Verminephrobacter eiseniae EF01-2: one gene and its partner. The protein of the gene in region 1 interacts with the protein of each later gene in a pairwise test. Links are inferred from orthologs where the notes say so. Each region holds a gene or a part of one and is shown in the gene's direction. Other genes may lie near its edges.

Region 1 (4,274 bases):
GCTGGTGGGCGCGCACGATCTGTCGATCGAGCAGTTGCAGGCCACGCTGGACGACCTGGAGCACCTGACGAACCAGCGTGTGGATCTGATGACGGTGCTCGAATCGCGTTTGTTCGACCAGCATATCCGCAAGAAGATGATCCCCACCCACGAGCCAGTTGCGGGGCGGCCGGCGGGTTCGGGCTTTGGCTGGCGCCTGGACCCGATCAGCGGCCAGTCGGCGCTGCACTCCGGCCTGGACTTCCAGGCGGACACCGGCACGCCAATCCTGGCCGCCGCAGGCGGTGTGGTGGTGGTGCAGGAATTTCATCCCGCCTACGGCAACATGGTCGAGATCGACCATGGCAACCAGGTGCTGACCCGCTATGCGCACGCATCACGCACACTGGTCAAGCGCGGCGACATTGTGCGCAGCGGGCAGAAGATTGCGGAAGTGGGCACCACCGGACGCTCCACCGGGCCCCATCTGCACTTTGAGGTGCTGGTGCAAGGGGTTTTCCAGGATCCGCAGAAATTCCTGAGCGCTGGCGGCACGGACACCGCTGCACCACTGGAGCACGCTTGGTCGGCGGCACGGGGCAGGTAAGATTGCGGTTGCTCCCCGCCCGGAATGACGAGTCGCAATGACAAGACACTTGTGCTGCGCTTGCAATCACGATCGGGGAACCCACTTGAAATCCATTTTTCTTAGGGACTTCGGTCGCCTGGCGCGCTGATTGCAGCGGGGCAGGCGGCCTTGCTCGCATGGCCACCAACTTTCTCACCAAAATATTCGGCAGCCGCAATGACCGGCTTCTCAAGCAGTACCGCAAGACGGTGGTCCACATCAATGCGCTGGAGCCCGAGTACGAGCAGATGTCGCACGAGCAATTGCGCGCCAAGACGCAGGAGTTCAAGGAGCGCGTGGCCCGGGGCGAGTCTTTGGAGAGCATTTTGCCGGCGGCCTTTGCGCTGGTGCGCGAGGGCTCCAAGCGCATCATGAAGATGCGGCATTTCGACGTGCAACTGCTCGGGGGCATGGCCTTGCATTTCGGCAAGATCGCCGAAATGCGCACCGGCGAGGGCAAGACCCTGACCGCCACGCTGCCGGTGTACCTGAACGCGCTGTCGGGCAAGGGCGTGCATGTGGTGACCGTGAACGACTACCTGGCCCATCGCGACGCGCAGTGGATGGGGCGGCTGTACAACTTCCTGGGCCTGACGGTGGGCATCAACCTGCCGAATATGCCGCGCGCGGAAAAGCAGGCCGCTTACCGTGCCGACATCACCTACGGCACGAACAACGAATACGGCTTCGACTATCTGCGCGACAACATGGTCTACGAAGCGCAAGACCGCGTGCAGCAGGGCCTGAACTACGCCATCGTCGATGAGGTCGATTCCATCCTGATCGACGAGGCGCGCACGCCGCTGATCATCAGCGGCCAGGCCGAAGACCACCAGGCCCTGTATGTCACGATGAACCAGTTGGTGCCGCAGTTGGTGCGCCAGGAGGGCGAGGCCGATCTACGCACCGGCGAGGGCGTGACCCGGCTCGGCGATTTCACACTCGACGAGAAGAGCCACCAGGTGTTCCTGACCGAGCAGGGCCACGAGACCGCCGAGCGCATCTTCGCCAGCCACGGCCTGATCGCCGAAGGCGCATCGGTCTACGACCCGGCCAACATCGCGCTGATGCACCACCTGTACGCGGCGCTGCGGGCCAGGCACCTGTACCACCGGGATCAGCACTATGTGGTGCAAAACGACGAGATCGTGATCGTCGACGAATTCACCGGCCGCCTGATGTCGGGCCGCCGCTGGAGCGAGGGCCTGCACCAGGCCGTGGAAGCCAAGGAAGGCGTGACCATACAGGCGGAAAACCAGACCCTGGCCTCGATCACGTTCCAGAACTATTTCCGCCTGTACCACAAACTGGCCGGCATGACCGGAACGGCCGACACCGAGGCCTACGAGTTCCAGGAAATCTACGGCCTGGAAACCATGGTCATCCCCCCCAACCGCCCGAGCCGGCGCAACGACCAACTCGATCTGGTCTACAAAACCACCCGTGAAAAATACGCCGCTGCGGTCATGGACATCCGCGCATGCCATGAGCGCGGCCAGCCCGTGCTGGTGGGCACCACCTCGATCGAGAACTCCGAAATCATCGATCAGCTGCTCAGCCAGGAGGGCCTGCCGCACCAGGTGCTCAATGCCAAGCAGCATGCCCGCGAAGCGGACATCGTCGCGCAAGCCGGTCGTGCCGGCATGATCACCATCGCCACCAACATGGCCGGCCGGGGTACCGACATCGTGCTGGGCGGCAATGTCGAAAAGGATGTGGCTGCCATCGAGGCCGACACGGCCCTGTCAGAGGCCGAGCGCGCCGCCCGGATCAGCGCCTTGCGTGCGCAGTGGCAGATCGAGCACGAGAAAGTCAAGGCGCTGGGCGGGCTGCGCATCATTGCCACCGAGCGCCATGAATCGCGCCGCATCGACAACCAACTGCGGGGCCGCTCGGGCCGCCAGGGCGACCCCGGCTCCTCGCGCTTTTACCTGGGCCTGGACGACGCGCTGATGCGCATCTTTGCCGGCGAGCGCGTCAAGGCCATCATGGACCGGCTGAAAATGCCCGATGGCGAGGCCATAGAGGCCGGCATCGTGACCCGCAGCATCGAATCGGCCCAGCGCAAGGTCGAGGCGCGCAACTTCGACATCCGCAAGCAATTGCTGGAATACGACGATGTGGCCAATGACCAGCGCAAGGTGATTTACCAGCAGCGCAACGAGATTCTGGACGCGAGCGACCTGTCGGATCTGATCGCCGCCATGCGCGAAGACTGCATGACCGACCTGGTGCGCCAGTATGTGCCCGCCGAATCGATGGAAGAGCAGTGGGATCTGCCCACGCTGGAAAAGCGGCTGGCCAGCGAATGGCAGTTGACCATGGCATTGCAGGAACTGGTGCAAGGAGCCAACGCCATCACCGATGACGAGATTCTGGACCGGGTGCGGCAGGCGGCCAAAGCCGCATTCGACGCCAAGGTCGAGCAGGTGGGCCGGGAGAACTTCACGCAGTTCGAACGCATGGTGCTGCTGCAAAACTTTGACACCCAGTGGCGCGACCATCTGAGCGCGCTCGACTACCTGCGCCAGGGCATACACCTGCGCGGCTATGCGCAAAAGCAGCCCAAGCAGGAATACAAGCGCGAGGCCTTCGAGCTGTTCCGGCAACTCATCGACCGGGTCAAGAACGAAGTCACCAAGCTCCTGATGACGGTGCAGGTGCAGTCGCCGACGCAGCTCGAACAGGCCGCGCAGGACATGGAAAGCCGGGCCGAAAGCATTGCCAACGTGACCTACACAGCCCCGACCGACACCGGACAGGTCGAGGCCACGCTGGCCGCCCAGATGGCCGAACGACCCTTGCCGCAGGGTATGCGCGTAGGCCGCAACGACCGATGCCCCTGCGGCAGTGGCAAGAAGTACAAGCACTGCCATGGCAAGCTGGCCTGATCGACCCGCCCCTAGTGTCGCGTCACCGATCATCTGTCGGTCTGCGCTGGCCATCGAAGCGCATCGCGGCGTTGCATCGCTTGCCAATACGCTCGGTATGGGCTGCGCGATGCGCCTTGCGCTGCGCTCCGATGGCTGCGCGCAGCCTACGACATCTGATCGGTGACGCGACACTAGAAGCCGCCGATGACACGGACTCCGATCCATGTCCCCATTGACGCAGAAAGCCCCCATGCCCGTTGATCTTCTTGCCCCCGCCAGTGCCGGCCTGTATCCGATTGCCGGCCTGCGCATCGGTGTTGCCGAGGCCGCAATCCGCAAAGCCGATCGCAAGGACCTGACCCTGTTCCTGCTCGACGAAGGCACCAGCGTGGCCGGCGTCTTCACCCAGAACCGCTTTTGCGCCGCGCCGGTGCAAATCAGCCGCGCCCACCTGGCCAGCGGCCGGCCCATCCGCGCGCTGCTGATCAACACCGGCAATGCCAACGCCGGTACCGGAGCCGATGGCCTGGCGCGGGCCAAGGCCAGTTGCAGCGCGCTGGCAGACATGCTGGCGCTGGCGCCCGAGCAGATCCTGCCGTTTTCCACCGGCGTGATCATGGAGCCCCTGCCCCTGGAGCGCATCGTCGCCGGCCTGCCCGCCGCCCTGGCCAACGCGCAGTCGGACCACGGCGACACGCAGCCGGGGCACTGGGCGCGCGCCGCCGAAGCCATCATGACCACCGACACCCGGCCCAAAGCCTGCTCGGCGCAGTTGCAGATCGCCGGGGCCACGG
Region 2 (3,350 bases), 4.3 Mb from region 1 along the record:
GCGGGAACGCCCAGGCCGATCGTCGAGCGGCTCAGTGCCGCGCTCGGCGCCATTTTGTCCCGGCCGGCGGTCAGGGACTCGCTGAGCACGCAGGGCGCGATGCCGGCGTTCATGACACCCGAGCAGACGCGGGCCGCCATCCGCAGCGAGGTAGCGCGCTGGAGCAAGCTCGTCGCGCAAAGCGCGATCACGCTGGAGTGACATACACCAGATGGACACACATGGCGCCCCCGCCTGCCCGCCTTCGGCGCAGCCGGGCAAGGCCATGGTGCGGCGGCTGTGATGCGGCGATCGGCCTGTCCCTAAAATCACGCCATCGGCCAACCCAAGCCCAAGGACCCTTCGTGAAATTCATCATTGACAACTGGTATCTGTTCCTCGTTGCACTGGCTTCGGGCGGCATGTTGCTGTGGCCGCTCATCAAGAACGCCAGGGACGGCGCGCTGACGCCCGCCAGGGTCGTGCAGATGATCAACCGCGAAAAAGCCGTGGTCATCGATGTCTGCGAGACCGAGGAGTTTGCCGCCGGCCATGTGGTTGGCGCCAGGAACCTGCCCCTGGGCCAGATCGAAGAGCGCCTGCCCGGCGTCGTCAAGAACAAGGCGCTGCCCGTGGTTCTGGTGTGCGCCACCGGCGCCCGCGCCCGGCGTGCGGTGACCATGGCCAGGAAGCTCGGCTATGACAACGCCCAGGCCATGGCCGGCGGCCTCGCTGCCTGGCGGGCAGCCAGCCTGCCGGTGGAAAAAACCTGAGCCACGAAAGAGCGCCATGCAAGCCGTGAAGATGTACACCACCGCCGTCTGCCCTTACTGCGTCCGGGCCAAACAGCTTCTGAAGGCCAGGGGGGTGGAGCAGATCGAAGAGCTCCGCATCGACGCCGACCCGGCTGCGCGCCAGCAGATGATGGCGCTCACCGGCCGTCGCACGGTGCCGCAGATCTTCATCGGCCAGACGCATGTGGGGGGCTACGATGACCTGGTGGCGCTCGACGGCCGTGGCCAATTGATGCCGCTGCTGGGCGCTGCATAATGCCCGCACCACCCATGTGCCCGCTGCGGGAGCTGCTTGCCCCGGCGGGTTTCGTTTTGCTGCAACCCAAGCCAAGAGACTGTCACCATGGCCGACCAAGACAATCCCGTGTTCCAGATTCAGCGGGTCTACCTCAAAGACCTGTCGCTGGAACAGCCCAACTCGCCCGCCATCTTGTTGGAGCAAGAGCAGCCCAATCTCGACATACAGCTTGGTGTGGAAGCCACCCCGGTGGGCGAAGGCTTTTTTGAAGTGGCCGTGACCGCCACGGTGCAGACCAAGATCAAGGACAAGACCATGTTCCTGGTCGAGGCCAAGCAGGCCGCGATCTTCGAGATCCGCAATGTGCCCGAGGACCAGATGGGCCAGATCATGGGCGTCGTCTGCCCGCAGATCGTCTACCCCTACCTGCGCGGCAATGTGGCCGACGTGATCAACCGCGCCGGCTTCCCGCCGGTGCACCTGGGCGAGATCAACTTCCAGGGCATGTATGAGCAGCAGCAGGCGCAAGCTGCGGGCGCGGCTGCGCCGGTGACCACGCAGTAATTCGCCCGGGTGCCGCCCGCAGGCTCTGCGACCGCCGGCGCCCGATGCCCATGCGCTGATACGCGATGAAAATAATCGTCTCAGGCGCCGGTGCCTGGGGTTGCGCGCTGGCCCTGAGCGCGGCCCGGCACCCCGCAGGCCATGCGGTCACGCTGTGGGCGCGTGATGCCAGCCAGGCCGAGCGCATGCGCGCCGAGCGGCAAAACGCCCGCTACCTGCCCGGCCTGCCCTTTCCCCCCGCTCTCACGCTCGCCAGCGGCGACCTGGCGGCGCTGTGGCCCGGCGCCGACCTGGTCATCGTGGCCACGCCGATGGCCGCGTTGCGCGGCATGTTGCTGGCATTGCACGGCTGCACGGCGCCGGTGGCCTGGCTGTGCAAGGGCTTCGAGGCGGCCACTGGCGCCGAATCCGGCGGTCTGCTGGCGCATGAAGTGCAAGCGCTGGTAGCTCCTCGATTGCTCGCTGGCGCGTTCAGCGGCCCGAGTTTTGCGCAGGAAGTGGCCCTGGGCCAGCCGACGGCGCTGGTCGCCGCCAGCCCCCATGACCGGGTGCGCGCGGCGCTGGTCGGCGCGTTGCACAGCCCCAGCCTGCGCGTGTACGCCAACGAGGACATCGTCGGCGTCGAGGTCGGCGGCGCCGTCAAGAACGTGCTGGCCATTGCCACCGGCCTGTGCGACGGACTGGCGCTGGGGCTCAATGCCCGGGCGGCGCTGATCACCCGCGGCCTGGCCGAGATGACGCGGCTCGGGGTCGCGCTCGGGGCCCGGCCCGAGACCTTCATGGGCCTGTCGGGCCTGGGCGACCTGGTGCTGACCGCCACCGGCGATCTGTCGCGCAACCGGCGCGTGGGCCTGCTGCTGGCCCAGGGCCGGAGCCTGGCCCGGACCCTGGAGTCCTTGGGCCATGTGGCAGAAGGCGTCTACAGCGCCCGCACCGTGGCGCGGCGCGCTGCGTTGCTGGGGGTGGAGATGCCGATCACCCGGGCCGTGGTGGCCTTGCTCGACGGCCGGCTCAGCCCTGCCGATGCCGTCGCGCTGCTGATGGGCCGGGGCCCGGCATCGGAGCTGATGCATTGACCCTGCCGTCCCCGGTTGCAGATTCCCGTCGAAACTGGCTCCCTCGATCTGCGCCGTTCTGGAGCTTGTTTCAGAACCAAGGCCCGCGTATCTTGCGCCCTGACCTTGCCGCGCCGATCGATGGCCCGACCGGGGCGGCCAGCGCGCAGCGCACCATTGCGAACCGGAAACGAGACACAGCTTGCCCATCATGACGGTAAAAATCGGCATCAACCCCATTACCTGGACGAACGATGACATGCCGGAACTCGGCGGCGACACGCCGCTGGAGGTGTGCCTGTCGGAAACCGCACAGGCCGGCTATCGCGGCACGGAGCTTGGCGGAAAGTTTCCGCGCAACAGCCGCGCGCTGGCGGCGGTCTTGGCGCGCCATGGGCTGGAACTGGTCTCCGGCTGGTATGACGGCCGCATTCTCGATCGGTCGGTCGATGAGGAATTTGCGGCTGCCCTGCCGCATCTGAGCTTGCTGCGCGCTGCGGGCGCTGCGCATGTCGTCTATGCCGATACATCGCGTGGACGTCATGGCGGCATTTTCCAGCCGATCTCCAAGCGCCCGAAACTCCAGGCCGATGAATGGGGGGCCTACGGCGCCAAAATCACCGAACTGGCCGAACGCATGGCCGATTTCGGCGTCGGGATGGCATTCCATCACCATATGGGCACGATCGTCGAAACGGACGCGGAAGTCGGCCTTTTGAT

The links. Proteins that work in one complex are often made in the same cells at the same time.
Region 2: the proteins of secA (region 1) and secB interact in binary tests that used the Escherichia coli proteins (3 or more experiments, as listed by UniProt). The link is inferred for Verminephrobacter eiseniae EF01-2 from one-to-one orthologs.

Annotation. Positions count from the first base shown.
Region 1 is NC_008786.1:4,314,180-4,318,453, reverse strand. What follows is about bases 437-3,698. They hold secA (preprotein translocase subunit SecA), read left to right. Parts: upstream 437-744; coding sequence 745-3,498; downstream 3,499-3,698. Other genes in these bases: VEIS_RS30765 (hypothetical protein), read left to right, coding at 3,513-3,698; VEIS_RS19015 (M23 family metallopeptidase), read left to right, coding at 437-586. Also shown: more of VEIS_RS19015, read left to right, coding at 1-436; more of VEIS_RS30765, read left to right, coding at 3,699-3,716; bifunctional glutamate N-acetyltransferase/amino-acid acetyltransferase ArgJ, read left to right, coding at 3,731-4,274. UniProt on the Escherichia coli protein: Required for protein export, interacts with the SecYEG preprotein conducting channel.
Region 2 is NC_008786.1:52,003-55,352, forward strand. Bases 1-2,845 are described here. They hold secB (protein-export chaperone SecB), read left to right. Parts: upstream 1-1,116; coding sequence 1,117-1,575; downstream 1,576-2,845. Other genes in these bases: VEIS_RS00195 (Bug family tripartite tricarboxylate transporter substrate binding protein), read left to right, coding at 1-201; VEIS_RS00200 (rhodanese-like domain-containing protein), read left to right, coding at 345-752; grxC (glutaredoxin 3), read left to right, coding at 769-1,029; VEIS_RS00215 (NAD(P)H-dependent glycerol-3-phosphate dehydrogenase), read left to right, coding at 1,641-2,651; iolE (myo-inosose-2 dehydratase), read left to right, coding at 2,842-2,845. In the rest of the region: more of iolE, read left to right, coding at 2,846-3,350. UniProt on the Escherichia coli protein: One of the proteins required for the normal export of some preproteins out of the cell cytoplasm. It is a molecular chaperone that binds to a subset of precursor proteins, maintaining them in a translocation-competent state.